3 regions of the Brevibacterium sp. BRM-1 genome follow, and region 3 is predicted to be linked to each of the others. Evidence: predicted binding sites of a transcription regulator. Region 3 holds the regulator's gene; each other region holds the start of a gene.
The links. Region 3 encodes HrcA, which represses chaperone genes, less so after heat shock. Its sites were predicted from a motif close to TTNGCACTCGNNNNNNNCGAGTGCNAA; they were not measured.

Region 1 (9,236 bases), 1.0 Mb from region 3:
GCCGGGGAGTCCAGCACGATGCGCTCGGCGGGGAAGCCCGCGGCCTGCGCCATCGCGTACTCGCCGGGGCTCGCGACCTCGCAGCCCAGTCCCCGCTCCGCCAGGAAGCGCAGCACCGGCACCAGGGTGACGGCCTTGCACGCCACGGTGTGCAGCACCTGCCCGGCGGGCGCGAAGGCGCCGGTCAGGGCGGCGATCCGCTCCTCGACTGCGTTCAAGTCGAGCAGGCCGACGACGGGCTGTGCGGTGCCGATGAGCTCCTGGGCGACGGCCTGCCGCACGGCGGTGTCGAGGGTGTCGGCGAACGCGGGCATGGGGCCTCCGTGGGTGAGGATGGACGGCGGTGGACGAGCACCGGCTGTGCAGCGTCGAGTCTAGCGAGCCGCCCCGAGCGGCGCGTGGTGCGTCCGCGGCGGAGTTCGCGCCGGCGCCGGAGCACCGTGCGGGCGCGCTACGCCCCGAAGACCGCCATCACGGCGAACACACAGCCGGCGAGGAGCAGGGCGGCGGCCACGTAGGGCCGCGTGTCGATCCTGGTCACGCGGTCGTAGAGCCGCGTCATCGCGTGCGCGAGCGGTGGGAACGCACCCCACGCCCACGCGAGCAGCAGGTACTGGCCCGCCAGCGCGGCGAAGAAAACGACCGCGAGGACCGCCTGCACCACCAGCAGGTGGGAGGCCGCGGCGATGACGCGGCCGGTGACGTACATCGTGGCCAGTCCGCTCACGCTGATGATCGACTCGGTCAGGCCGATGAGGACCATGCGGCCGGGGCGCTCCGGGTCCCGGTGCTGCGAGTCGGGGCGGCCGGGGCCGCTGGAGAGCGCCCGGTGGCCCAGGTGCGGGTCGCGCGGCGGGCGGCGCAGCCGCGCGAGCATGATGGCGCCGCCCAGCAGGAGGAGCGCGGCGGCAGCGGCGTCGACGCTGCGGTGGACGAGGAAGCGGTGGGTGTCCGCACGCAGCAGCGCCGTGAGGGTCTCCGGGTCGACGACGCGGAAGAGGAGCAGGAGGAACAGCGCGCCCAGGGTCAGACCCACCGTGATCCAGCGGATCGACCGGGCAGCGTGCGCCGAGCGGGTGAGGAGGCGCAGCACGAGGGCGTAGAGCGTGGGGCTGAAGCCCATCGCGAAGCCCAGGCCCACCAGGCTGATGGCCGCGCTGACGATGGCGGTCACTGTGCCTCCCCGCCTGTCCTGGTCGTCATGCTCCCTGCCCGGTTGTCATGCTCGCTGGCCCGGCTGTCATGCTCGCGATCCTAGCCCGCCGAGGCGCGCGGAGGTCCATGCTTGCCGAGGCGCAGGCCGGCCGCCCGCCGCAGCGGGGCGGTGCCGAACGGCACTGCGGGCGGGGCAGGCACGCGAACGGGGCCGCGGCCGGAAGAATCCGGCTGCGACCCCGTCGACCTCACCCCTGCCTGCCGCGCGCCGTGCGCCCGTCAGGCATGAGGAACCCGGAGGACCGGCATTGCGGGTCGGCTCAGCTGCGGCGGCGGCGCGCCACCAGGAGCACGCCGGCGCCGACGAGCAGCAGTGCGCCGCCCGCGGCCAGGAGCGGGGCGACCGCGTCGGAGCCGGTGCGCGGCAGGTTCCCGCCGTTGTCGCCATCCCCGCCGTTGTCCCCACCGTCGCCGTTATCACCCGGCTGGGGCGCGTCGTCCGAGGGGGCATCGGAACCGGGCGCCGGCGCCGAGGTGGTGCTCTCCAACGGCGTCGCCGTCGCCGAACCGCTGGCGGACGGCGTCGCGGTCCCGGACTCGCTGGGGGTCGGGTTGCCGGACTGGCTCGGAGTGGGCTCACCCGACTCACTGGGCGTCGGGTTCCCGGACTCGCTCGGAGTGGGCTCACCCGACTCACTGGGCGTCGGGTCGCTGGTATCGGTGGGGGCGGGAGTCGGGCAGTCCTTGATGCCCGCTTCCGGATCATACTCACCGGTCAGCGTGGCACTGGCGACGTAGTTCTGGTCCATCCGCTCACCCGGAATCATCTGCCCCGTCAGCTGAAGCACACGCCCGTCCTTGGCGTTCAGGTCTCCCAGGTCCAACGTCACGTTGCCGTTGCCGTCGTCCGATGCGACCTTTTCGGCGGTGGAAGGGTAGGTGTACGAGTCGTACGGCTTACCCCACTTGTGCAGGTAACCATTCACGTCGAATGGCGTGTCACCATTGAGCCTGTCCGAAGGAAGGTAGGACCATGCTTCCACCTTCATATCCGCAGGGGCATGCAGGGTGACCTTCGCGTTCTTGATGGCGTAATCGGTTGCCACCACGGTGCGCCAGTTGGGCTGCGTACCCTTCACGGCTACCAGGCCCTTATTGTCCTCAGAGCCGCCGTTGTAGAAGTGCGTGACCTCGAGTAGGCCCGGATCGCCCTTCGTGTAGTGGGGCTCGTCCTCCTCATTCGTAGGCCATACCGACTTGATGTAGCCGCCGTTGGTGAACCCGTTGACGGGATCGCCGTTCCTGTCGACCATCAGGCCCGAGTAGCCCTCGGTCTTGTTCGTCAGCTGCGTGTTCATGACGGCGCTGGCGTCCCACGCCACGTTGCAGCCGACGGTCTCATTGCCGTGCTTCGTCTTCAGGTTCGTCGCCAGGGCCGGGGATGCCAGGCCGAAGACGAGGGCGGCCACCGCGGAGCCGGCAGCGAGCTTGGAGGGGAGCTTCATGAGGGTGTGTGCTTTCCGTCAAGAGTGATACGAAAACTCGGGAAGAGCTGAGCGATTCATCACTATAGACCAGGAGCGGGAGAACACCCAAACCGGACGATGATCGCTCCGGCGCCCGTCGACCAAGCCCCGCTGTGCCATCGGCACGACCCCCACACAGCAGCAGGGGCGGTTGTCGCGAAGTCTCCTTCGCGACAACCGCCCCTGCGGTGCCTCCCGGGTGCGGCCCGGCCGTGCTCTCCAGCCGTACTGTGCTCTTCAGCCGTACCTAGCTGTCCAGCCGTGCCGTACCGTGCGCCCGGTGCAGGCGAACCGGCTCAGCGCATCAGCGCCGGGCCGCCCGGCCCGCTGCGACGATCACTTGTCGTCGTCGTCCTCTTCCGGCTTCTCGACCACGAGGGTCTCGGTGGTGAGGACGAGCGCCGCGATCGACGCCGCATTGCGCAGCGCCGAGCGGGTGACCTTGACCGGGTCGATGACGCCGGCCTTGACGAGGTCGCCGTACTCGCCGGTCGCGGCGTTGTAGCCCTGACCCGCATCGAGCTCGGCGACCTTCGAGGCCACGACGTAGCCGTCCTGGCCCGCGTTCTCCGCGATCCAGCGCAGCGGCTGGACGACGGCGCGGGACACGATGCCCACACCGGTCGCGGCATCGCCGGTCAGGCCCAGGTCGGTACCCTCGAGGACCTTCGCGGCGTGCACGAGTGCCGAACCACCGCCGGGCACGATGCCCTCCTCGATGGCGGCACGGGTCGCGGACACGGCGTCCTCGACGCGGTGCTTGCGCTCCTTGAGCTCCACCTCGGTCGCGGCGCCCACCTTGATGACGGCCACGCCGCCGGCGAGCTTCGCGAGGCGCTCCTGGAGCTTCTCGCGATCCCAGTCGGAGTCCGTGTGCTCGATCTCGCCGCGGATCTGCTTGACGCGACCCGCAACCGCATCGTCGGCACCGGCGCCGTCGACGACCGTCGTGTTGTCGTTCGTGACGGTGACGGTGCGCGCGGAGCCCAGGTCGTCGAGCGTGACCTGGTCGAGCTTCATGCCCATGTCCGCGGTGATGACCGTGCCGCCCGTGAGGACCGCGAGGTCCTCGAGGATCGCCTTGCGGCGATCGCCGAAGCCCGGCGCCTTGACGGCCGCGACATTGAGGATGCCGCGGATCTTGTTGACGACCAGCGTCGACAGCGCCTCACCCTCGATGTCCTCGGCGATGATGAACAGCGGCTTGCCGGCCTGCTGGACCTTCTCGAGGACGGGCAGCAGATCCTGGATGTTCGTGATCTTGCCCTGGTTGATGAGGATGTACGGATCGCTGAGCACCGCTTCCTGGCGGTCGGCGTCCGTGACGAAGTACGGGGACAGGTAGCCCTTGTCGAACTGCATGCCCTCGGTGAACTCGAGCTCGACCGTGGAGGCCTGGCTCTCGTCGATCGTGATGACGCCGTCCTTGCCGACCTTGTCGAAGGCCTCGGCGATGAGCTTGCCGATCTCCGGGGACTGGGCGGACAGGGCCGCGACGTGCGCGATCTCCGCGGAGCCGTCGACGTCGCGCGAGTCCGCCTTGAGGCGCTCCTCGACGGCGTCCACTGCCTTCTCGATGCCGGCCTTGAGCTGGCCGGGAGCCGCGCCCGCGGCCACGTTGCGCAGGCCCTCGTGCACGAGCGCCTGGGCGAGCACGGTGGCGGTGGTGGTGCCGTCGCCGGCGACGTCGTTGGTCTTCGTCGCGACTTCCTTGGCGAGCTGGACGCCCAGGTTCTCGAACGGGTCGTCGAGTTCGACCTCGCGGGCGATCGTCACGCCGTCGTTCGTGATCGTGGGGGCGCCCCACTGCTTGTCGAGGACGACGTTGCGGCCGCGGGGGCCCAGCGTGACCTTGACCGTGTCGGCGAGGACATTGACGCCGTGCTCAAGCGAGTTGCGCGCGGCATCGTCGAACTTCAGGGTCTTCGGCATGATTCACTTCCTTTCGAAGATGGGGAGCCGGCGCGGCGCGCCGGCTCGATCGCAGGGGGAAATGATCAGCCGATGACCGCGAGGACGTCGCGCGCCGAGAGGACGAGGTAGTCCTCGCCGGCGTACTTGACCTCGGTGCCGCCGTACTTCGAGTAGATGACCTTGTCGCCGACGGAGACGTCGAGCGGCACGCGGTTGCCGTTGTCGGCCACGCGGCCGGGGCCCACGGCGACGACCTCGCCCTCCTGGGGCTTCTCCTTGGCGGTGTCGGGGATGACGAGACCGGAAGCAGTGGTCTGCTCGGCCTCGAGCTGGCGGATGACAATCCGATCTTCAAGCGGCTTGATGGCAACCGACATGTTCGGACACTCTCCTTCGTTGGATTCGCTGAAGACTTCACTCCTGCGGCCGGTGGGCGGCCCGTCGTCGCGGGTGCCGGACTGCCCTGGCTCGCCTGAGCGCGTTTAGCACTCAATGACTTCAGGTGCTAATCGAAGACTATGACGGGCCTGGCACTCGGTCAACCCGAGTGCCAGGATTGCGCGGGCGTTCCGCTGGCGGCGGAAACGGCCGTGGCCCGGGGCCGCTCGGGCCGCTCAGTTCAGCCGCTCGGCAGACCAACCGCTCGTCAGTCCAGCTGCTCGTCAGTCCAGCTGCTTGGCGAAGAAGACCCGGTCGAATCCCTCGTCCACGCGCCGGCCGACCTCCTCGTAGCCCAGCCGCGGGTAGTACGCGAGGTTCTCCGACATGAGCGCGTTCGTGTAGAGCTCGATCCGCGCGAGGCCGGCGGACCTGGCGCGCACCTCGGCGGCGGACATGAGGCGCGCACCCAACCCGGTCCGCTGCATCTCCGGGGCCACCGCGATCGTGTCGAGGAACAGGGCGGTGGGGCGCATCGCGGTGAGCAGCATGCCCACGAGGCGGGTGCCGCTCCAGGCGAGCAGCATGCGCCCGGCGGCGGCGAGGGGCTCGTAGTCGACGTCCATGGGCGCCGGGCGCTTGCCCATCCGCTCCACGTAGGGGGCGAAGGACTCGCGCGCGAGGGCGAGGACCGCGGCCCCGTCGCCGGGGCCGGAGGACACGAGGCGAACGTCGTCGGCAGCCATGGGCCCATCATCGCACCGCCGGCAATACCCCGGGGAACGGCAATACCCCGGGCAACGCTGCGGGGGCCCTGCCGCACCGCTACAGCGCCCAGTCCCCCAGGGCGCGCTGCGCATTGGCCGTCACGAGGTTCGCCACGTGCGCCTCCGAGGCGCCGCGCACCTGCGCGAGCCTGCGGATCGTCAGCGCGGTGAGGTACGGCCCGCCCGGCCTGCCCCGGTAGGGGTGCGGGGTGAGGAACGGGGCATCGGTCTCCGACAGCAGCAGCGCATCGGGCACCAGGGCGGCGGCCTCGCGCAGCCCGTCGGCATTCTTGAACGTGATGTTGCCGGCGAACGACATGAAGTAGCCGGCCGCCGCGCACTCGCGCGCCATGGCCGCGTCGCCGGAGAAGCAGTGGAAGACCGTGACCTCCGGCGCGCCTTCCTCTCGCAGGATGCGCAGCACGTCCGCGTGGGCCTCCCGGTCGTGGATCTGCAGGGCGAGGCCGCGCCGCTTGGCGATCTCGATGTGGGCGCGGAAGGACTCGCGCTGGGCGCGCATGTCGTCCTCGTCCTCCGCCGAGGTGCGGAAGTAGTCCAGGCCCGTCTCGCCCACCACGCGCATCCGGTCCCCGCCCAGCAGCTCCTCGATCTCCGCCAGGGAGTCCTCGAGCAGGCCGGCCGCGGCCAGGCGCGGCGCCTCGTTCGGATGGATGGCCGCACCGCCGAGCATCCAATCGCGCCCGGCCGCCGCCTCGTCGGCCACCGTCTGCGCGGTCCAGCGGGCGGAGCCCATCTCGCAGCCGATCTGCACGATGCGCGGGATGCCCGCGGCTCGGGCGGTGTCGTAGAAGAAGGACAGGGGCGGGAAGTCCGCACCCTCGCCCGCATCGGCGGGATCCACCTCCGGGGCGGGCTCGCCGGGGCGGATGGGGCCGCGGTTGCCCGTGCAGATGTCGAGGTGGGTGTGGGTGTCGACGCCCGGCGCGGCCAGCGCCTCGGGCACCGGCGGGTACTCGCCGGCCGCGCGCGATGCCATCAGGCCCCCGCGCCCGCGGCAGTCCCCGTGCCCGCGGAAGTGCCCGCGACGCCGTCGGCAGGCGCCTCGTAGCGCGGGAAGATCGGGGTGGGCGCCTCGAGGCGCGTGCCCGCCGGCAGCGGGGCGTCGAGCGCGGCGAACGTGCGCGCGGACTGCTCCCGGGCCACGCCCAGGGTGTCGAGGACTCGGCCCGCGGACTCCGGCATGATCGGCTGGGCGAGGATGGAGATCTGGCGCAGCACCTCGAGCGCGGTGAAGAGGACCGTGGCCATGCGCTTCGGGTCCTCCTTCTTGAGCTTCCACGGCTGCTGCGCGGAGAAGTACCGGTTGGTCTCCCCCAGCACGCTCCACAGCGCCTCGACGTAGCGGTGGAGCTCCTGGCGGTCCACGGCGGCGCGCGCCCGGCCCAGCGCCGCCTCGGCGAGGTCGAGCAGGTCGCGGTCGTCGGCGCTGAGGTCCGCGGCGCTGACGGTGGGCACGACGCCGTCCAGGTTCTTCACGACCATCGTCGCGGAGCGCTGGACGAGGTTGCCGTACTCGTTGGCGAGGTCCGCGTTCTTGCGCCCGATGATGCTGTCGGCGGAGTACGAGCCGTCCTGGCCGTAGGAGATCTCGCGCAGCAGGAAGAAGCGCAGCGTGTCGAGGCCGAAGCTCGCGACGAGGTCGTAGGGGTCGACGACGTTGCCCACGGACTTCGACATCTTCTCGCCCTTGTTGAACAGGAAGCCGTGGGCGTGGACGCGGCGGGGCAGCAGCAGGCCCGCGCTCATGAGGAAGGCCGGCCAGTAGACGCTGTGGAAGCGGATGATGTCCTTGCCGATGATGTGGACGTCGGCCGGCCACAGCTCGCGGAAGCGCTCCGAGTCCACGTCCGGGAAGCCCGCCCCCGTCAGGTAGTTCGTCAGCGCGTCGACCCACACGTACATGACGTGCTTGTCGTCGCCGGGCACCGGGATGCCCCAGTCGAACGTCGTGCGGGAGATCGAGAGGTCCTTGAGCCCCGAGCGGACGAACGAGGCGACCTCGTTGCGCCGCACGTCCGGGCCCACCGGGGAGATCCCGTCCTCACCGGGGGTGTCGTACCACTCGAGCAGGCGGTCGGCGTAGTTCGACAGCCGGAAGAAGTACGACTCCTCCTCCGTCCACGTCACCGGGGTGCCCGTGGCGGTCGCGTAGCGCTCGCCGTCGGCGCGGACCTCCGTCTCGTCCTCGGCGTAGTACGCCTCGTCGCGCACCGAGTACCAGCCGGAGTAGGAGTCCAGGTAGATGTCGCCGGCGTCGGCCATGCGCTGCCAGAGGGCCTGGCTGGCCGCGGTGTGGTCCGGGTCCGTCGTGCGGATGAACCGGTCGTAGCTCGAGCCCAGGGTGTCCTGGAGGTCCCGGAACTTCGCGGCGTTGACATCGGCCAGCTCGCGGGCCGACATCCCCAGCTTCTGCGCGGTCTGCTGCATCTTCAGCCCGTGCTCGTCCGTGCCGGTCATGAAGAAGACGTCCTCGCCGTCGAGGCGCTTGAACCGGGCGATCGTGTCCGCCGCGATGTACTCGTACGCGTGCCCGATGTGCGGGGTGCCGTTGGGGTACGCGATCGCGGTGGTGAGGTAGAAGGTCATGGCCTCGAGTCTACGTGTGCCGACTACGCGTGCAGATAGGCCTCGTAGACCGCGCGGGTGCTCAGCCCATGGCGCCCCGCGACCTCCGCCGCGGCCTTCTTGGCGCGCATGCCGCCGTCCACCAGCCGGGCCACCTCGGGCAGGTGGTCGGCAGGGTCCGAGGCGGTACCGCGGAAGCCGGCGATGACGAGGGTGAGCTCGCCGCGCAGCCCCGCGTGCGCGGCACGGGCCAGTTCGCCCGAGGTGCCCCGCAGCACCTCCTCGTAGGTCTTCGTCAGCTCCCGGCTGATGGTCATGGGCCGGTCCGGTCCGAACGCGGCGACGACGTCCTCCATGGCCGCGGCGATGCGGTGGGGGCTTTCGAAGAGGATGAGCGTGCGCTCGTCGCGGGCGAGCCCGGCCAGCCTGCGCGCCCGTTCGCCGGGCTTGCGCGGCAGGAACCCCTCGAACGCGAAGCGGTCCGACGGCAGGCCGGAGAGGGCGAGCGCGGTCAGGGCCGCGGACGGCCCGGGCGCCGAGGTGACCGGCAGGCCCCTTTCGCTGACCTCCCTCACCACGCGGTAGCCGGGGTCCGAGACCGCCGGCATGCCGGCGTCGGTGAGCAGGACGACCCGCTTGCCGGCGGCGACCTCGTCGGCCAGGACGGCCGCGCGGTCGGCCTCGTTGTGGTCGAAGAGGCTCATGATCGCCCCGGAGTGGGCGATGCCCAGCCGTTCGGCCAGGCCCAGGAAGCGCCGGGTGTCCTCGGCAGCGATGAGGTCCGCGGCGGCGATCTCCGCGCGCATCCGAGGGCTCGCATCGCCGAGGTTGCCGATCGGGGTGCCGAGGAGCACGAGCGCGGGGCCGCGGGGCGCCTCGGGCTCGGACTGCGGGCCGGCCGCCGGGGGCA
Region 2 (9,236 bases), 1.2 Mb from region 3:
GCGCACCCCGGGCATCGGCGACCTCGCCGGCGCCGCCGAGGCCGCCTCGGGAGCGGAGCAGGCCGCCACAGGCGGGATCGCGGTCCCCGCGCAGGGCGCGCAGAGCCGCGCCGGCGCCGCCGGGGGACCGTCCACGGGCGGCACCCGCCAGGTGCCCGGCACCCCCGGCTAGCTCACGCGCGCGGCTGGTGCCCGCGCCCGCGCGGCACGCCGTGCTCATGCAGGCGCGCTGTGCTCCACCTGGGAACGGGGCGCTCGCCGAGGCGCACCGGGCTCGCCCGCGGGATCTGCGCCGGCCCTGGGGGTCTGTGCTTGCCGGGGGCACCGTGCCGTACCAGCGAGCCCCGTGTTCGCCGAGGGGCGCTGTGCTGAGCCTGGAAACGCTGCGCTCGCCGAGGGGCGCTGTGCGCAACCCAGGAACACGGTGTTCACCTACGGGCCCTGGGCTCACCCGCGGGAGCTGCACCGGCCTCGGAGGTCTGTGCTCAGGCGGGCGCTTCAGACTCCCGTGCGCGGGCGGGCAGGGACCAGTCGATCGCGGTGGCTCCCTGCGCGCGCAGCAGGTCGTTGGCGCGGCTGAAGGGCCGGGAGCCGAAGAATCCGCGCGAGGCCGACAGCGGCGAGGGGTGCGGCGACTCGATGACCGGGACGTCGCCCAGCCGCGGGCGCATGGCCTGCGCATCGCGTCCCCAGAGGATCGCCACGAGGGGCCCGCCGCGGTGGACGAGGGCCTCGATCGCCGCATCCGTCACGGCCTCCCAGCCCTTGCCGCGGTGCGAGGCCGGAGAGCCGGGCCTCACCGTGAGGCAGCGGTTGAGCAGCATGACGCCCTGCTGCTGCCAGGGGCGCAGGTCGCCGTGCTCGAGGGGCTGCGCTCCGACGTCGTCGTGGAGCTCGCGGTAGATGTTGGCCAGCGAGCGGGGCACCGGGCGCACGTCCGGGGCCACCGCGAACGACAGTCCGATCGGGTGCCCGGGCGTGGGGTAGGGGTCCTGGCCGACGATGAGCACGCGAACCCCGGACAGGGGCTCGGCGAACGCGCGGAACACCGCATCGCCGGCCGGAAGATAGCCCCGCCCGGCGCGCGTCTCCTCCCGCAGGAAGGCGCCCAGGGCCCGGATCTGCGGCTCCACCGGGGCAAGTGCCCGAGCCCAGTCCGGGGCCATGATCGAGTCGAGCGGCGGTGTGTCTGCCGGGGGTGCGCCGGCGGCCGGCGCCGCGGCGGCTGCCCTGCGCTCACCGGGCGGTTGGGCGGGGGCTGCGGGTTCGCTCATGCCTCCACCCTAGCCAGCCGGGCGGGGGGAGGAGCCGGGGTCCAGGGGCAGTGCGGCCGCTCGCCCACCCCGGCTCGTGGCTCGGGAAGGCGCAGGCGGGGCCACCGGTGCCGTGTGGCGCGGGTGGACGCGCGCCGGGAGGCGGCGATCCTCTGCAATGGGGTGTGCGGGCCGGGGCCGGGGGCGGGTGGGGGCGGTCGGTGCCCGCACACCGGCTGTGCGGCGTTCGCACCTCGGGCGCGCTGACGGTGCGGGGGCCGCGGCGATATGCTCGCAGGCAGCGCCGCTCAGTGCCGAGCGGCGAAGACGCCCGCGCTGCGGCGCCGCGCCCGTGCGCAGCCGAACAGAGAGGATGCACCATGACTGACTTCCCGGAGCCCAGGGACTGGAAGATGCTGATCGGCGGCGAATGGGTCGAGGCGGCCGACGGCTCGCGCCGCGACGTCATCACCCCCATCGACAGCAGCGTCGTCATCGCCACGGTTCCGGACGGGAAGGACGCGGACGCCGACCGTGCCGTCAAGGCCGCGCGCGAAGCGTTCCCCGCCTGGTCCCAGCGCCACTTCAAGGAGCGCCAGGCGCTCCTGTCGAAGTGCGCCGACGTGCTCGCCGAGCACTCCGAGGAGCTCGCCCAGCTCACCGCCCTCGACACCGGCAACGCGATCCGCACGCAGGCCCGCCCGGAGACGAACATCCTCGTCGACCTCTTCCGCTACATGGGCGGCGTGGCGGGCGAGGTCAAGGGCGACGTGCTGCCCACCGGCCCCGGCCAGCTGCACTACACGCGACGCGTGCCGCTGGGCGTGGTCGCGGGCATCCTGCCGTGGAACTCCCCGCTCATGATCGCGGCGTTCAAGACCCCGGCCGCGCTCGCCGCCGGCAACACGGTCGTGCTCAAGGCGGCGGAGGACGCCCCGCTCACCATCCTGCGGATGGGCGAGCTGCTCTCCGAGGTCCTGCCGGCCGGTGTGCTCAACGTCGTCGTCGGCACCGGCCGCACGATCGGCGAGGCCCTCGTCCAGCACCCGGACGTGGACAAGGTCTCGTTCACCGGCTCCACCGCCGTGGGTCGCCACGTCGCCGAGGCCGCGGGCGCGCGCCTGGCCCACTCCTCGATGGAGCTGGGCGGCAAGAGCCCCAACATCGTCTTCCCCGACGCGAAGATGAGCGATGTCATGGACCAGGTCATGCTCTCCACCCGGTTCGCCCGCCAGGGGCAGTCCTGCACGATGGGCTCGCGGCTCTTCGTCCACGCCGACATCTACGACGAGTTCGTCGCCAAGCTCGTGGCGGAGACGAAGAAGATGACGGTGGGCGATCCGCGCGAGGAGTCGACCGACATCGGCTGCGTCATCAACGAGAAGCAGTACAAGCAGATCGCCGACTACATCGAGCTTGGCAAGCAGCTCGACGGCGTCGAGGTCGCCTACGACGGCGCGGCCGACCTCACCGTGGGAGAGCCCGGCTTCTACCACGCGCCGGTCATCTTCTCGAAGGTGCCCAACGAGTCGAAGATCAGCCAGGAGGAGATCTTCGGCCCCGTCCTCGCGGTCATCCCGTTCACCTCCGAGGACGAGGTCGTGGCCATGGCCAACGACTCCGACTACGGGCTGGCGGCCTACGTGTTCACCCAGGACGTCGACCGGGCCCTGCGCATGGCCGACAAGATCGAGTCCGGCTGGGTGCAGGTCAACCAGGGCAGCGGCCAGGTGGTGGGCCAGTCCTACGGCGGCATGAAGACCTCCGGGTTCGGCCGCGAGGCCTCGCTCGAGGGCATGCTCGAGGGCTTCACCCAGATCAAGCAGATCAACATCCGCATCCGCCCCGAGGACTGACCGGCCAGGCGCCCCGGCCCCGGCCGGCCGCGCCCCGCCCTGACGCGGGCCCCGCCGATTCGCCTCGGCGGGGCCCGCGTGTGCGTGCAGGGCGGGTCGCGACTGGGGGAGCAGGTGAACGACATCGATGTAATCCGCCCGCTAGACTGGTGGCTGCGCCGCCGGCGGGGCGGTGCGGATATCCGTTGGGAGGACACGATGGCCGAGGCCGCACCCGCGCAGCAGCCGGACGGCGCGCCCGTCGCCGAGGGCGGGCTCAGCGAGCTCGAGGCCGCGGTGCTCGACTTCGAGCGGCGCTGGTACACGTACGGCGGTCCCAAGGACCACGCGATCCGCGAGCGCTTCGACATGACGGCCGCCGGATACTTCCAGGTCCTCAACTCCCTCCTCGACAGCGCTGCCGCGTATCAGCGCGATCCCATCCTCATCAAGCGGCTGCGCCGGATCCGCGACTCCCGCCAGCGCGGCCGCGCGCAATCGAGAATCGCGAGGTAGCCATGGCCGAATACCCCGAAGACGAATTCGACCGCGTCGAATCGACCGACCGCCGCGGCGCGCACCGCCGGTCAGGCGGCCCGCTGTCCCAGGGCGCCGCCGTGGCGCTCGTGAGCGTGCTCGCCCTCGTCGCGCTCCTCCTCGTCGTGGGGGTCGTGCGCATCGTCACCAGCTCCACCGCCGACCCGGAGGACCTCGTCTCCGGCGGCAGCTCGCAGCAGGCGGACGACGGGGCCTCGGACTCCGGGACCCAGGGGGCCGGAGACTCGACGCAGGGCGCCGGCGATGCGAGCGCACAGCCGACCGACGGGTCCACGGACGGCGCGGCAGTCGACAAGAGCGGGATCACGGTGGGCATCTACAACGCCTCCGGCAAGACAGGGCTCGCCAAGCGCTACCGCACCGCGCTCGAGGACGACGGCTGGAAGGTCGGCAAGAGCGGCAACTACTCGTACTCGGGCTCGACCTCGGTGGTCTTCTACGACACGGACGCGCACAAGCCCGCCGCCCAGGCGCTGGCGCAGAAGGCGGGGGCGAAGGACATCAAGCAGTCCTCGAAGTTCTCCGTCGACGTCGCTCTTGTCCTGTGCTCCGACCTCGCGGACAAGGACCCCAGCTAAACCGCGGTGCGGGCCTCGCTGCCGCCCCGCATCGGCGGGTCCCGCAGGCGCCGTTCGCCTGACGCGGCCGCGTCGCGAATTCATCGACAGATTCCGTGCGGAGCTTGGCTGAGAGTCGCCTGTCATGTGTATGATTGGCACCGGAGCGCATGCTTCAAGCTTGCTTGAGAGCATGGGCTCCGGTTTCAGAAAGTGCAGTGAAAAGTCATCGTGGCTCTCAGCTGTTCTCAATTCACACCGCCATGGAGGCACAGATGACGCAGGGAACCGTGAAGTGGTTCAACGCTGAAAAGGGCTACGGTTTCATCACCGTGGGCGACGGCGACCAGGACGTGTTCGTCCACCACACCCAGATCCAGATGGACGGCTACCGCGCCCTCGAAGAGGGCCAGGCAGTGGAGTTCGAAATCGGCCAGGGCGAGAAGGGCCCGCAGGCCGAGGCCGTCACCCCGCTCTGACGGCAGTCCGTCTCTTCCGAGACACAGCGCGCGGCCCCGCAAGGGCCCGCCGCACCGGCGATCGGCTGATCGCCCCGACGCCCGCCCCTCAGCGATGAGGGGCGGGCATCGTCGTTCCCGGGCCCGTGCGTTCATCTGCTGGCGAACACGGGCGATTCGCAGGCGCAGACCGTTTGCACTCCCATAGCCAGAGTGCTAAATCTAGTACTGGTACATCCCACCGAAGCACTCGAGGGCATGCCGCTGCTGTGGAAGGGAATCAGCTGCGGGTGCCCGGCCGTCGCGGGCACTGCGGCGGTGGGGTCAGACACCCACCCGCACAGGGAGGACGCTTTCCACTATGGCAAAGCTCATTGCATTCGACGAAGAAGCCCGTCGCGGTCTCGAGAAGGGCCTCAACACCCTCGCCGACGCCGTGAAGGTGACGCTCGGACCCCGGGGGCGCAACGTCGTCCTCGAGAAGAAGTGGGGCGCACCCACGATCACCAATGACGGCGTGTCCATCGCCAAGGAGATCGAGCTCGAGGACCCGTACGAGAAGATCGGCGCGGAGCTCGTCAAGGAGGTCGCCAAGAAGACCGACGACGTTGCCGGCGACGGCACCACCACCGCGACCGTGCTCGCCCAGGCGCTCGTGCGCGAGGGCCTGCGCAACGTGGCGGCCGGGGCCGACCCGCTCAGCCTCAAGCGCGGCATCGAGAAGGCCGTGAACTCGGTCTCGAAGACGCTGCTCGACTCCGCCACGGAGGTGGAGACGAAGGAGCAGATCGCCGCCACCGCGGGTATCTCCGCCGGTGACCCGGCGATCGGCGAGCTCATCGCCGAGGCCATCGACAAGGTGGGCAAGGAGGGCGTCGTCACCGTCGAGGAGTCGAACACCTTCGGCCTCGAGCTCGAGCTCACCGAGGGCATGCGCTTCGACAAGGGCTACATCTCCGGCTACTTCGTCTCCGACGCGGAGCGCCAGGAGACGGTGCTCGAGGATCCCTACATCCTCATCGTGAACTCGAAGATCTCGAACGTGAAGGACCTCCTGCCGATCCTCGAGCAGGTCCAGCAGTCCGGCAAGCCGCTGCTCATCATCGCCGAGGACGTCGAGGGCGAGGCGCTGGCCGTGCTCGTCGTCAACAAGATCCGCGGCACCTTCAAGTCCGTGGCCGTCAAGGCCCCGGGCTTCGGCGACCGCCGCAAGGCGCAGCTGGCCGACATCGCGATCCTCACCGGCGGCCAGGTCATCTCCGAAGAGGTGGGCCTCAAGCTGGAGAACGCCACGCTCGACCTCCTGGGCACCGCCCGCAAGGTCGTCGTGACGAAGGACGAGACGACGATCGTCGAGGGCGGCGGGGATCCCGAGGAGATCGCCGCGCGCGTCTCGCAGATCCGCACCGAGATCGACAACTCCGACTCCGACTACGACCGTGAGAAGCTCCAGGAGCGCCTCGCGAAGCTGGCCGGCGGCGTGGCCGTCATCAAGGCCGGTGCCGCGACGGAGGTCGAGCTCAAGGAGCGCAAGCACCGCATCGAGGACGCCGTGCGCAACGCGAAGGCAGCCGTGGAGGAGGGCATCGTCGCCGGCGGCGGCGTGGCCCTCATCCAAGCCGGCAGGACGGCATTCGACGGCCTGGGCCTCACGGGCGACGAGGAGACCGGCGCGAGCATCGTGCGCGTCGCGATCGAGGCGCCGCTCAAGCAGATCGCCCAGAACGCCGGGCTCGAGCCGGGCGTCGTCGCAGCCAAGGTCGAGTCGCTCGAACCGGGCTGGGGCCTCAACGCCGCCACCGGCGAGTACGAGGACCTGCTCAAGGCCGGCATCAACGACCCGGTCAAGGTGACGCGCTCCGCGCTGGAGAACGCCGCTTCGATCGCCGGGCTGTTCCTCACCACCGAGGCCGTCGTCGCCGACAAGCCGGAGCCCGCTCCGGCCGCCGGCGCCGATCCGACCGGCGGCATGGGCGGCATGGACTTCTGATCCGCCCCTCACCGCAGCCGCTCACGCGGCTCGGATGCCGAAAGCGCCCCGACCGCTGGTCGGGGCGCTTTCGCGTGCCGGAGCCGGTGCCGGTGCCGGAACCGGTGCCTGTGCCTGAGGCTGCGGGCGGCTCAGCGGCCGTTGCGGCGCAGCTCGTCAGGCGCGCCCGCGGCGCTCGCGCCGGGCGCGCCTGCGCGCCTCGCGGGTGCCCGTGGCGTCGTCGAGGTCGAACGCGCGCGGGTTGGCCTCGATCTCCCGCTGCGCCTGCGCATCGCCGAGGCGCGCACGGGCGCGCGTCGTGAGCTTGCGCTTGCGCTCGCGGATCATCTTCTCGCGGCCGGCGAGGGTGCCGAAGAATCCGAAGCCGGTGCCGAAGATGACGAAGAGCGGCCAGAAGAACACGCCCCCCGCGTACTGCTGGCTGAACGCCCAGATCGCGACGCACAGCACGCTCGGGCCCACCCACCCCAGGGCAGAGGCGAGGAGCACGGAGCGGGCATGGGCGCGGGCCGCCTCGTCGATCTCCTCGGGCGTCGTGGGCTCGTCGTCGCGCAGCTGCGCGAGCCGGCCGCGGTCCTGCTGCGTGGGGGCCAGCGCGCCGTCCTGCCCGGCTCGGCCGGTCGGACCCGCATCCGGGGCAACGAGGTCCTGCAGCAGCGGGAGGATGTCGCCGAGCGTCTTGACGTCGCCGGCGGCCTCGAGCCGCTGGGCGTGCTCGTCGGAGTCGATGAGTCCCGCCGCATAGGCCTCGCCGAGGGCGTCGAAGACGACGCCGCGGTCGCCGTCGGAGGCGCGCAGCGCGGGGCGTTCGAAGGGGCTGTCCGACAGCCGCAGCCAGGTCTCAGCGCTCAGTGCCATGGACCGATCCTACGCGATTCGCAGGCTCGCGCCGCGGGGGCGCGGGGCCTGCTTCGGCCGCGGGCGCGCCGGGCTGCGGAGCGGGAGCGAAGCTCGGGCTCAGAGCGCATCCAGGTTGGCTTGGGATAATTCAGCTGTCGTCGCACAGGCCGTGTCGCGCACAGGAAGGACTGACATGGGCTACTTCTTCTTGGCCATGCTCGTGATCGTTGCCGTGGTCTTCTTCGCCTCCTCGCGCAGCGAGCGCAAGCGCGCAGCCGAGCGCCGGGAGGAGAGCCTCGCCGTCGTCAAGACCGCCGCCGCCGAGGACGTCACCGCATTCGGCGAGGAGGTCGCCGACCTCGACATCGTCACGGCCGGCGTCGAGCTGAGCGAGGGCGGCCGGCAGGACTACCAGCGGGCACTCGACTGCTACGACCGGGCCAAGGAAACGCTCGAGCGCATCGACCGGGCCGAGGACATCCGCCATGTCACCGAGGCACTCGAGGACGGCCGCTACGCCTCCAAGTGCGTGCGCGCCCGCGTCGAGGGCAAGCCCCTGCCGGTGCGCCGCCCGCCCTGCTTCTTCAATCCCCAGCACGGTCCGTCCGTCCAGGACATCGACTGGGCGCCGGCCGGCGGCCAGCTGCGCCCCGTGCCCGTGTGCGCCGCGGATGCCGAGCGCGTCGCCGTGGGCGCAGAGCCCGCCGTGCGCAAGGTGACGACCGGCGACGGGTACACCCGCCGAGCGTACTGGGAGGCGGGCCCAGCCTACGCCGAGTACAACCGCGGCTACTTCAACAACTACGCCGGCTCCGGCATGCTGCCGGGCGTCCTCATGGGCGCAATGCTCATGGGCGGCCTCGGCGGCGGCTGGGGCGGGGGTTGGGACGGCGGCTGGGACAGTGCTGACGCCGGCGGATTCGGAGACGGCGGTGGATTCGGAGGCGGCGGAGGCCTCGGCGACTTCGGCGGCGACGGCGGTCTGGGCGACTTCGGCGGGTTGGATTTCTGATGGAGGAGATCTCGATCAGCGGCGAGTCGATCCGCCTCGGCCAGCTCCTCAAGCTCCACGGCATCGCGGAGACCGGTGCCATGGCCAAAGACCTCCTGGCCGCCGGCGAGGTCAGCGTCAACGGTGAGCCCGAGCAGCGCCGCGGGCGCGCGCTCGTGCCCGGTGACCGGATCGAGGTGCTCGGCCAGACGATCGCGGTGGCCGCAGGCTGACGGCCGGCGGCTCCCACTGCTGGCTGCCGGTGTGCGCGGCCCCGGAGGCTGCGAGGGCCCAGGGCCGGCTAAGGCCCAGGAATGTGCAGGGCAGGCGCTCGCCAGAGCACGTGGCGCTCGGGGTACGTGGAGTTCAGGGCACGGGGAGCTCGGGGCACGGTGCTGAGAGCCCGGGCCCGAGTGCCGCGGCGCGAAGCGCCCGCGAGCGCGCGGCGCGTTCGCCTCAGGGGGCCGGCAGCTCCCGCGGCGGGTCGGACATGCCCGGCGCGCCCCACAGGGGCGACCACTTCTCGAGGTCGGCCTCGAACTTCAGATCGGCCCCAATCGCCGCCTTGATGTTGAACTCCACCGCCGAGTCCCGGCGGTGGGGGCCCGCCTGCACGAACGGGTAGAACGTGCCGCGCTTGTAGAGGTAGACGAGCGCGGCCTCGACGCCCTGCGAGCTGCGGAAGTAGACGGTCGAGCACAGCAGCATAGGCCCGAAGCCCTGGCTCTCGAGCGCGGTGTTGACGGCGTGGAGG
Region 3 (9,236 bases):
CCTCACCCCCAGCGAGTACGTGGGCGCCGTCATGGAGCTCTGCCAGTCCAAGCGCGGGCAGATGAAGGGCATGGACTACCTGTCCGAGGACCGCGTCGAGCTGCGCTACACGATGCCGCTGGCGGAGATCGTCTTCGACTTCTTCGACCAGCTGAAGTCGAAGACGAAGGGCTATGCGTCCCTGGACTACGAGAACGACGGCGAGCAGGCCGCGGACCTCGTCAAGGTCGACATCCTCCTCCACGGCGACCCGGTGGACGCGTTCTCCGCGATCGTCCACCGCGACAAGGCCTACGCATACGGCGTCATGATGGCCGGCAAGCTCAAGGACCTCATCCCGCGCCAGCAGTTCGAGGTGCCCATCCAGGCCGCGATCGGCTCGCGCATCATCGCCCGCGAGACGATCCGCGCGATGCGCAAGGACGTCCTGTCCAAGTGCTACGGCGGCGACATCAGCCGCAAGCGCAAGCTGCTGGAGAAGCAGAAGGAGGGCAAGAAGCGCATGAAGATGGTGGGCAGCGTGGAGGTGCCCCAGGAGGCCTTCATCGCGGCGCTGTCCTCCGACGATGCCAAGGCCGACAAGAAGGGCGACCGCTAGGCGGCTCAGTGCCCGATGAGGCCCTGCGCCTGCGCCACCTGCATGCGCAGCCCGGCAAGGGCCGCCTGGCTGCCCACTGGCACGCTCGTGGCGAAGTGCATGCCGGGTCCTCGCACGACGAGGTCCACCGACCCCGTGACCCGCTGCTCCTTGGCCAGCAGGAACAGCAGGCTGAAGATCGTGAGGACGAAGAACCCCACGATCGCCAGCACGATCGCCCAGGTGGGCGTCGCCCGGGTGATGGACACCCGCTCGCCGGCGCTCAGCGAGCACTGCGCGCGCGGCGCCGCGCCGGAGGGGGTGATGACCCAGTGCTGCGTGATCGTCACCCCGGGCAGGGAGACGAGGGCGGGCTCGGAACCGGGCGGCCCGGCCTGAGCGGGCTGCGGGGAAGCGTAGGTCTGCGGCCCGGGTACGCCGCCGGGCGTCGAGTAGCCGCCGGGTGCTGAGTAACCACCGGACTGCGGGTAACTACCGGGCGCTGAGTAACCGCCGGACTGCGGGACGCCGCCGGGCCCGGGGGAGGCCTGCTGACCCGGCTGCGGACCCGAGCCGTAGACTTGCGGGCCGGACCCGTACTGCGGTGCGGGCGGACGATCGTAGGGACTGGACATGGCGCCTCCTTGCGGGTGTGATTCGCATCCTATGCGAGGCCCTCGGCCCTCGCCGGTGCCGGAGCCGCCCGCGGCGGTGCGGAGGAGGCAAGATGCCGGCACAGCCGGAGGGCGAGGCGCCCCCGCGCGACGGTGCGCTGCCCGCCGGCGCCACCGCGGACGCCGCCGGCCGCCCGCTGAGCCTCTACGTCCACGTGCCCTACTGCCGCGTGCGCTGCGGCTACTGCGACTTCAACACGTACACCGCCGAGGAGCTCGGGCCGGGCGCCTCGCGTGCGGACTACCGGCCCACCCTCGCCCGCGAGGCGGACCTGGCACTGCGGGTGCTGGGGGCCCACGGTGCGCCTCCGCGGCCGGCCGCCACCGTGTTCTTCGGCGGCGGCACGCCCACGCTGCTGCCCGCCGAGGTGCTGGCCGGGGTGCTGGGGGACCTGCGGGCGCGCTTCGGGCTGGCCCCGGACGCGGAGGTCACGACGGAGGCGAACCCGGACACGCTGACCCCCGAGGGGCTGGAGGTCCTCGCCGCCGCCGGGTTCACCCGCATCTCGATGGGCATGCAGTCGGCCGTCCCGCACGTGCTCGCGACCCTGGACCGGACGCACGACCCCGCGCGCATCCCGCAGGTGGTCCGGTGGGTCAAGGAGGCTGGCATGCAGGTCAGCGTCGACCTCATCTACGGCACGCCCGGGGAGTCGCTCGAGGACTGGCGGCGCAGCCTCGAGGTGGCCTGCGCGGTCGCCCCGGACCACGTCTCCGCATACTCGCTCATCGTGGAGCCGGGCACGCGGCTGGGCGCCCAGGTGCGCCGCGGGCAGCTGCCCATGCCGGACGAGGACGACCTCGCGGACAAGTACGAACTCGCCGACGCGGCATTCCGCGCGGCGGGGCTGCACTGGTACGAGGTGAGCAACTGGGCGACCGGAGCGGACACGCGCTGCCGGCACAACCTCGCGTACTGGGCGGACGCCGACTGGTGGGGCTTCGGGCCCGGGGCGCACTCGCACATCGGCGGGGTGCGGTTCTGGAACGCCAAGCACCCGCTGGCCTGGACGCAGCGCCTGGCCGAGGGGCTCTCGCCGGCGGTGGGTCGCGAAGTGCTCGACCCGCAGACCAGGGAGATCGAGCGCATCATGCTCGCCGCCCGGGTGCGCCGCGGCCTGGCCCTCGACTCCCTGCCCCCAGGAGCCCAGGACCTCGTGGCCGGCTTCGGGGCCGCCGGGCTCCTCGAACCCGATGGCCCCTGGTTCGCGCCGACGCTGCGCGGCCGGCTGCTGGCGGACTACATGGTCCGCGAACTCACCGGGCTCATCGCCTGAGCGGCCTCACTTGACCATGTCGAAGGCCATGGGCGGCTTATAGCCCTGGCCGGCATTGGCCTTCATCGCGCCCATGATCGCGATGACGATCTCGAAGACCCACAGCAGCGGGGTGGTGAGCAGACCGATGAGGACGTAGATGAGCACCGCGCTGAGGGTCATGGCGATCACCATGACGATCGAGAAGTTCAGGCACTGCCGGGCCTGCTCGCGCACGTAGGGCGAATCGCCCTTCGTGAGGAACATGATGAGCGGCATCACCCACCCGATGAGCAGCGTGCCGAGCCACGTCCACATCGCCAGCTGGCGCTCGTCCTGCGAGGCGTTCCAGAAGCGCTCGGAGCCGTCGCCGTAGGCCTGCGGGGGATAGGGGCCCCGGGGCACCGGCCGGCCGCCGGGCCCGGGCGGCGGGCCCGGGTAGGTGTGCGGCTGGCCGGGATTGCCCGACGGCGGGCCATACCCCTGCGAACCGGGCGGCACCTGCTGCGCGCCGTAGCCCTGCGATGCGGAGGGCTGCGAGGCGCCCTGCGAACCATAGGGCTGCGCGCCGTAGCCCTGGGACCCGTAACCGTGAGACGCATAGCCCTGCGAACCGGGGGGCTGCGAGCCGTAGCCCTGCGGGCCGGAGGCCTGGGGGCCGGCGCCCGGCTGGGGGGCGGCGGAAGCGGGGTAGCCCGAACCGGGGTGTGGTGCGCTCGGGGGGCGGTTGTAGTCCGGGGGCATGGGCCGACCGCTGGGCGCGGTATCCGGTGCCCCCTGGGACGCAGGCTGACCGGGCGCGGGCTGGCTGGGCGCCGGCTGCTGGGCCTGGTTCTGCGCGTTGAGCTGGGAGTGGGGCCCGAACTGGGGCACCTGGGAGCCGGTGGTCGGCGGCGGCTGGGAGCCCTGGTACGGCTGGTCCGGCTGCTGATCGTCCTGCTGCGTCATGGTGCCTCATCTCCTCGAGTCCGAGTGGGGTCCTGCCGGGCACGACATTACCGAACGTGGCCGGGCGCGCCAGGGCGCCGCGGTGCAGATCCGCCACATCGGGATCGCGGGACGGCGCAGGCAGGCGGCGCAGGCGGGCGGCGCCACCGGGAGGCTTGGGCTCCCGCCCACTGCGGCAGTGGGCGCGCCGGCGGCAGCGGAGCGCACCCCGAGCCTCGGGGCAGCCCGCCGGTTCCCCCGGAGTCCCGTTGGGTCCCGCAGCGGCGCCGCCCCGGCAGTGCCCGGGCTCAGCCCTGCGGGCCGCCGTCGACCGTGACGAAGTCGATGAGCTCCTCGACCCGGCCGGCCAGCGCCGGCTCGACGTCGGCCATCCGCCTCACGCGGCCGAGGATCGTGGCCCAGGCCCGCGCGGCATCGCGGTGGTCCGCGTGGGGCCAGCCGATGCGCTTGAGCACCCCGAGCTTCCAGTCCTCGCCGCGCGGGACGTCCGGCCAGGCCGCGATGCCCACGACGGCGGGCCTCACGGCCTGCCAGATGTCGATGTAGGGGTGGCCGATGATGTGCACGACGCCGCGGTATTCGCGGCGGGCGAGGATGTCGCGGGCGATGCGCGTCTCCTTCGACCCGGCCACGATGTGATCGGCGAGCACCCCTACCCGGTGGGCCGGGTCCGGCCGGAACTCGGCGAGCTTCTCGCCCAGCAGGTCGAGGCCGCCCAGCGGCTCGACGACGACGCCCTCGATGCGCAGGTCATCGCCCCAGATCCGCTCGACGAGCTCCGCGTCGTGCTTGCCCTCCACCCAGATCCGCGAGCCGATCGCGGTGCGCGCGCGGGCCTCGGGCACCGCGATGGAGCCCGAGGCGGTGCGGCCGGGCGCGCGCGGCCCCGGTGTGGCCGCGCGTTCCGGGCGCGTGAGCTCGACGGGTCGGCCGTCGAGGAGGAAGCCGTGGCCGAGCGGGAACGGGCGCACCCGGCCCGCCCGGTCCTCGAGCCAGACGGAGAAGCCGGCCGAGGTCTTCTCCACCTTCGTCACGGCACCCACGTACCCGCCCTCCACGACCTCGACGACGAGGCCGGGGGCCGCGGGGCGCTTGGGCACGGGCGCGCGGCGCAGCGTGCGCGGTCCGGAGGAGAGGACATCGGAGCCATAGGGATCGCGGAAGACCATGGTCCCACCGTACGCACGGTGCGCCCCGGTGCCCGGCAGCGACGCGGGGTGCGGCAGGCACCGGTGCAGGGTTGCGGTCGGCAGCGACGCGGGGTGCGGCCCAGTCCGGGCAGCGGCGCGCACGGGCACCGGTCGTTGAGCCGGCCCGGGGTCAGGCGTAAGGTTGGCACTCGTTGCCGGTGAGTGCCAGCGAGGGCCGATCGACCCGGGGCCGCGTGAGCAGAACCCCTGAGCGGGGCCCGTCCCCGCGGGGCCGCCCTGCACCTCCGGCGCACATCCGCACATCAGAGACGCGAAGCGAGCACGGCGAGGAGGGCACTGCGATGAGCGACGAGCGCCGGACCCGCGTGCTGCGGGCCATCGTCGAGGACTACGTGGCCACGAACGAGCCGGTCGGCTCGAAGGCCCTCGTGGACAAGCACGAGCTGGGCGTGTCATCGGCGACGATCCGCAACGACATGGCCGCGCTCGAGGCGCAGGGCCTCATCGCCCAGCCGCACACCTCGGCGGGGCGGATCCCCACCCACATGGGCTACCGGGTGTTCGTCGACCGGCTCGACGAGATCAAGCCGCTGACCGCGGCCGAGCGCCGCGCGATCGCTCGGGTGCTGTCCGGTCCCCTCGACGTCGACGAGATGCTCGAGCGCACCGTGCGCCTGCTCTCCGGCCTCACCCACCAGGTGGCGCTCGTCCAGTACCCCACCGCGACGAAGGCCGCGCTGCGCCACATCGAACTCGTCGACCTGGCCCCCGGGCGGGTCCTCGCGGTCCTCATCACCGACTCCGGCCAGGTCGAGCAGCGCCTCGTCGACCTCGGCCAGACGGTGGGCGAGGACGACCTCGCGGGGCTGCGCGACGCCTTCAACCGCGAGCTGCGCGGGGTGCGGGTCACCGCGGTGGCCGCGGCGCTCGCCGCGGTCACGGCGGCCCCCGAGCTGGCCGCGGCCCGCGCGGCGATCGCCCAGGCGATCGCCGAGCTCGCCGCGCTCGTGCGCCAGGAGCGCCTCGTCATGGCGGGGGCGGCTAACCTCGCGCGCGCCGGCCGGGAGCTCGGCGAGCACATCGGCCCGCTGCTCGAGGCGTTCGAGGAGCAGGTCGTCATGCTGCGCCTGCTCGCATCGATGGCCGATGAGCCGGACCGGGTGAGCGTGAGCATCGGCTCCGAGAACGCCCTCGAGTCCTTCGCCACGACCTCCGTCGTCGCCAGCAGCTACGGCGTGGACGGAACAGAAGCCCGCCTCGCGGTGTTGGGCCCCACGAGGATGGACTACCCCACGACCATGTCCGCGGTGCGCGCCGTGGCCCGCTACATCTCCGTCATCCTGGCGGAATAGCCCACAGGCAACCGGCGCGCGGGCCGTCGGCCGGAGGGCCGTGCCCGCCGCCCGGGCCCCGCGGGGCCCGCCGAGCGAATGAGCGAACGAGCAGAAGGAATCACGTGAGCGATCACTATCAGACCCTGGGCGTGTCCAAGGACGCCTCGGCGGAGGAGATCAAGCGCGCCTACCGCAAGATGGCGCGGAAATACCATCCGGACGTCAACCCGGGCCACGGCGACGAGTTCAAGGCCGTGGCCGTGGCCTACGAGGTCCTCTCCGATCCCGCCAAGCGCCGCAACTACGACATGGGCGGCGGCCAGTACGGACAGGGCTTCGGCGGCGGGGCCGGCGCGGACTTCGGCTTCTCCGACCTGTTCGAGACGTTCTTCGGCGGCGGCGGAGGGGCAGGCGGCCGGCGCAGCGCCGGGCCCGCCTCGCGCAAGCGCCGCGGCAAGGACGCGCTCATCGGCATGACGATCGACCTCAAGACCTCCGTGTTCGGCGGCACCGAGGACCTCGACATCACCACCGCGGAGGTGTGCGAGACCTGCGGTGGCGAGGGCACCCGGCCCGGCACCCACCCGGAGACCTGCGGGCTGTGCCACGGCCAGGGCTCCGTCCAGCAGATGACGCGCACCCTGCTCGGGCAGATGGTGACGAACCAGACCTGCACGAACTGCGGCGGCTACGGCACCGTCATCAAAGACCCGTGCAACAGCTGCAGCGGCGAGGGCCGCGTGCGCGCCCGCCGCACCCTCAGCGTCAAGGTGCCCGCCGGTGTCAAGGACGGCACGCGCATCCTGCTCGCCGGCAAGGGCGAGGTGGGCCCCGGCGGCGGCCCGGCCGGCGACCTGCACCTCGAGGTCACCGTCAAGGAGGACCCCGTGTTCCGCCGCGACGGCGACGACCTGCGCGCCACGCTCACCCTGCCCATGACAGCCGCCGCGCTCGGCACCACGATGACGCTCGACACGTTCGACGGCCAGCAGAGCCTCGAGATCCCCGCCGGCACCCAGTCCGGCTCCGTCGAGCGGCTGCCCGGCCTGGGCGCGACCCGCCTGCGCCACGGTTCGCGCGGCGACCTCCTCGTCACGATCGCGGTCTCGACCCCCGCCAAGCTCGACGACCGCCAGCGCGAGCTGCTCGAGCAGCTCGCCGAGGCGCGCGGGGAGCAGTCGCCCGAGCCCGTGCTCGGCGAGCCCAGCGCCAAGAGCCGCTTCTCCCGCTTCAAGGAGAGGTTCGGGCGGTGAGCCTCCCCGTCTTCCGGGCCGCCCGCGAGGAGATCGCGGCGGCCCGGCCGGGCGGGAGCGCCGACTTCGGGCCCGAGGTCGCCGGCCACGCGGTGCGGGTGCGCCGGATGCGCGCCGGCGAGCGCCTCGAGCTCGTCGACGGTGCCGGCACACGGGTGCGCGGCGCCCTCGCCCGCGCCGAGCCCGAGGCGATCACGGTCGACGTCGAGGCGGTTGAGCACGAGCCCGCGCAGGAGCCGGCACTCGTGCTCGTCCAGGCGCTCGCGAAGGGCGACCGGGACCTCGCGGCGATCGAGGCCGCCACCGAGGTGGGCATCGACGCCGTCATCCCGTGGGCCGCGCAGCGCTCGATCGCGGACTGGCCGACCAAGAAGGCGCAGCGCATGGCCCGCCAGTGGGACAACCTGCTCACGGCGGCCTCCCTGCAGGCCCGGCGCAGCCGCTTCCCGCAGCTCCTGCCCCTTGTGCGCGGCACGGCCGCCGCCGGTGCCGTGCGGCCCGGCGATCGCGCCATCGTGCTCCACGAAGCCGCCGTGGAGCCCTTCGCCCACGCGCTCGCCCGCCCCGTCGCCGACGGGGACGGCGCAGCGCCCGGAGCCGCGGCGGCCTCGACCGCGCATCCTGGGCGCATCCTCGTGTTCGTGGGACCGGAGGGCGGGATCGCCGAGGCGGAGCTCGCCGCGCTGCAGGCGGCCGGGGCGCGGCCCGCCGTGCTCGGCCCCACGGTGCTGCGCGCCTCGACGGCAGGCCCCGTCGCCGCCGCACTCGCCCAGCAGCTGCTGGGCCGCTGGGACCTCGGGGCCGGCCCCGCGCCCGCCGGCGCCCGGTAGACTGGCGCCAGCCCGCCCGTGCGGCGGGCACCCACGTTCGCCCCGCCGCGCGGGGCAGGAGAGGACACGCCCTGCTCAACCCCGACAGCCAGGCCGACGCCCCGGGCACCGCCGCCCCGGTCCGCGAGGAAGCAGCCGCCGCCGGCGCGCCCGCGGACGGCGGGCAGGAGGCGCGCGTGCGCATCGCGCTCCCCGAGGACCTCGACCTCACGGGCCTCTACGGGCCCGCCGACGTCAACCTGCGCACCCTCGAGGAGCTTGCACCCGGCACGCGCATCCACGTGCGCCAGCGCGACATCGCCGTGAGCGGCCCGCGCGCCGAGGTGGACGCGCTCGTCGAGACGCTCGGCCAGCTGCGCGCGATGGCCGTGGGCGGGGCCCGGATCGACCCGGAGACCGTGCGCCGCATCCACCGGATGGACGCGCGCGGGGCCCGGCCGGCCGATGTGCTGGGGGCGAACATCCTCTCCCACCGCGGCACCTCGATCCGGCCCAAGACCTTCGGCCAGCACGAATACGTCCGCGCCATCCGCGAGCACACGATCACCTTCGGGCTGGGGCCCGCGGGCACGGGCAAGACCTACCTCGCGATGGCGATGGCGGTGAGCGCGCTGCAGCGCCGCGAGGTCTCGCGCATCATCCTCACCCGCCCCGCGGTGGAGGCAGGCGAGCGGCTGGGCTTCCTGCCCGGCACGCTGGGGGAGAAGATCGACCCCTACGTGCGGCCCCTCTACGACGCGCTCCACGACATGATCGAGCCGGAGAAGATCAAGCTGCTGCTGGACTCCGGGGTCATCGAGGTCGCGCCGCTGGCGTACATGCGCGGGCGCACGCTCAACGACGCGTTCATCATCCTCGACGAGGCGCAGAACACGACGGCCGAGCAGATGAAGATGTTCCTCACCCGGCTGGGCTTCGGCTCGCGCATGGTCGTGACCGGCGACACGAGTCAGGTGGACCTGCCCGGCGGCACACGCAGCGGGCTCATGGTCGTCCAGTCCATCCTCGCCGGCGTGGAGGAAATCGCGTTCGAGGAGCTCACGAGCAAGGACGTCGTGCGCCACAGCCTCGTCACGGCCATCGTCGACGCCTACGACCTCTACGGCGCCCGCGCGCAGCGGCCCGCCGGCGGTGCGGACCGCGGCCCCGAGGGCCACCGTGGCCACCGCGGCCAGGGCCGGCGCGGTGCGGCCCGCGGCGCGGACAGCCGCGG

Region 1: the regulator HrcA is predicted to act here: its motif matches at 5,123-5,149, upstream of groES (co-chaperone GroES).
Region 2: the regulator HrcA is predicted to act here: its motif matches at 4,855-4,881, upstream of groL (chaperonin GroEL).

The regions. Positions count from the first base shown of each region.
Region 1 covers NZ_CP113788.1:2,960,085-2,969,320, reverse strand. Annotated here, with positions in the region: gene BRM1_RS13035 (diaminopimelate decarboxylase) at 1-314, opposite strand, end outside; gene BRM1_RS13030 (hypothetical protein) at 452-1,174, opposite strand; gene BRM1_RS13025 (LPXTG cell wall anchor domain-containing protein) at 1,476-2,660, opposite strand; gene groL (chaperonin GroEL) at 3,018-4,613, opposite strand; gene groES (co-chaperone GroES) at 4,679-4,972, opposite strand; gene BRM1_RS13010 (GNAT family N-acetyltransferase) at 5,258-5,719, opposite strand; gene BRM1_RS13005 (TatD family hydrolase) at 5,799-6,737, opposite strand; gene metG (methionine--tRNA ligase) at 6,737-8,347, opposite strand; gene rsmI (16S rRNA (cytidine(1402)-2'-O)-methyltransferase) at 8,371-9,236, opposite strand, start outside.
Region 2 covers NZ_CP113788.1:2,828,137-2,837,372, forward strand. Annotated here, with positions in the region: gene BRM1_RS12450 (threonine/serine ThrE exporter family protein) at 1-172, shown strand, start outside; gene BRM1_RS12455 (uracil-DNA glycosylase) at 486-1,166, opposite strand; gene BRM1_RS12460 (aldehyde dehydrogenase family protein) at 1,634-3,109, shown strand; gene BRM1_RS12465 (DUF3263 domain-containing protein) at 3,224-3,604, shown strand; gene BRM1_RS12470 (LytR C-terminal domain-containing protein) at 3,607-4,224, shown strand; gene BRM1_RS12475 (cold-shock protein) at 4,479-4,682, shown strand; gene groL (chaperonin GroEL) at 5,023-6,651, shown strand; gene BRM1_RS12485 (DUF1707 SHOCT-like domain-containing protein) at 6,808-7,509, opposite strand; gene BRM1_RS12490 (hypothetical protein) at 7,685-8,503, shown strand; gene BRM1_RS12495 (RNA-binding S4 domain-containing protein) at 8,503-8,715, shown strand; gene pspAB (PspA-associated protein PspAB) at 8,939-9,236, opposite strand, start outside.
Region 3 covers NZ_CP113788.1:805,151-814,386, reverse strand. Annotated here, with positions in the region: gene lepA (translation elongation factor 4) at 1-598, shown strand, start outside; gene BRM1_RS03560 (hypothetical protein) at 604-1,212, opposite strand; gene hemW (radical SAM family heme chaperone HemW) at 1,305-2,528, shown strand; gene BRM1_RS03550 (DUF4870 domain-containing protein) at 2,535-3,455, opposite strand; gene BRM1_RS03545 (DUF3097 family protein) at 3,743-4,624, opposite strand; gene hrcA (heat-inducible transcriptional repressor HrcA) at 4,948-5,958, shown strand; gene dnaJ (molecular chaperone DnaJ) at 6,063-7,193, shown strand; gene BRM1_RS03530 (16S rRNA (uracil(1498)-N(3))-methyltransferase) at 7,190-8,023, shown strand; gene BRM1_RS03525 (PhoH family protein) at 8,200-9,236, shown strand, end outside.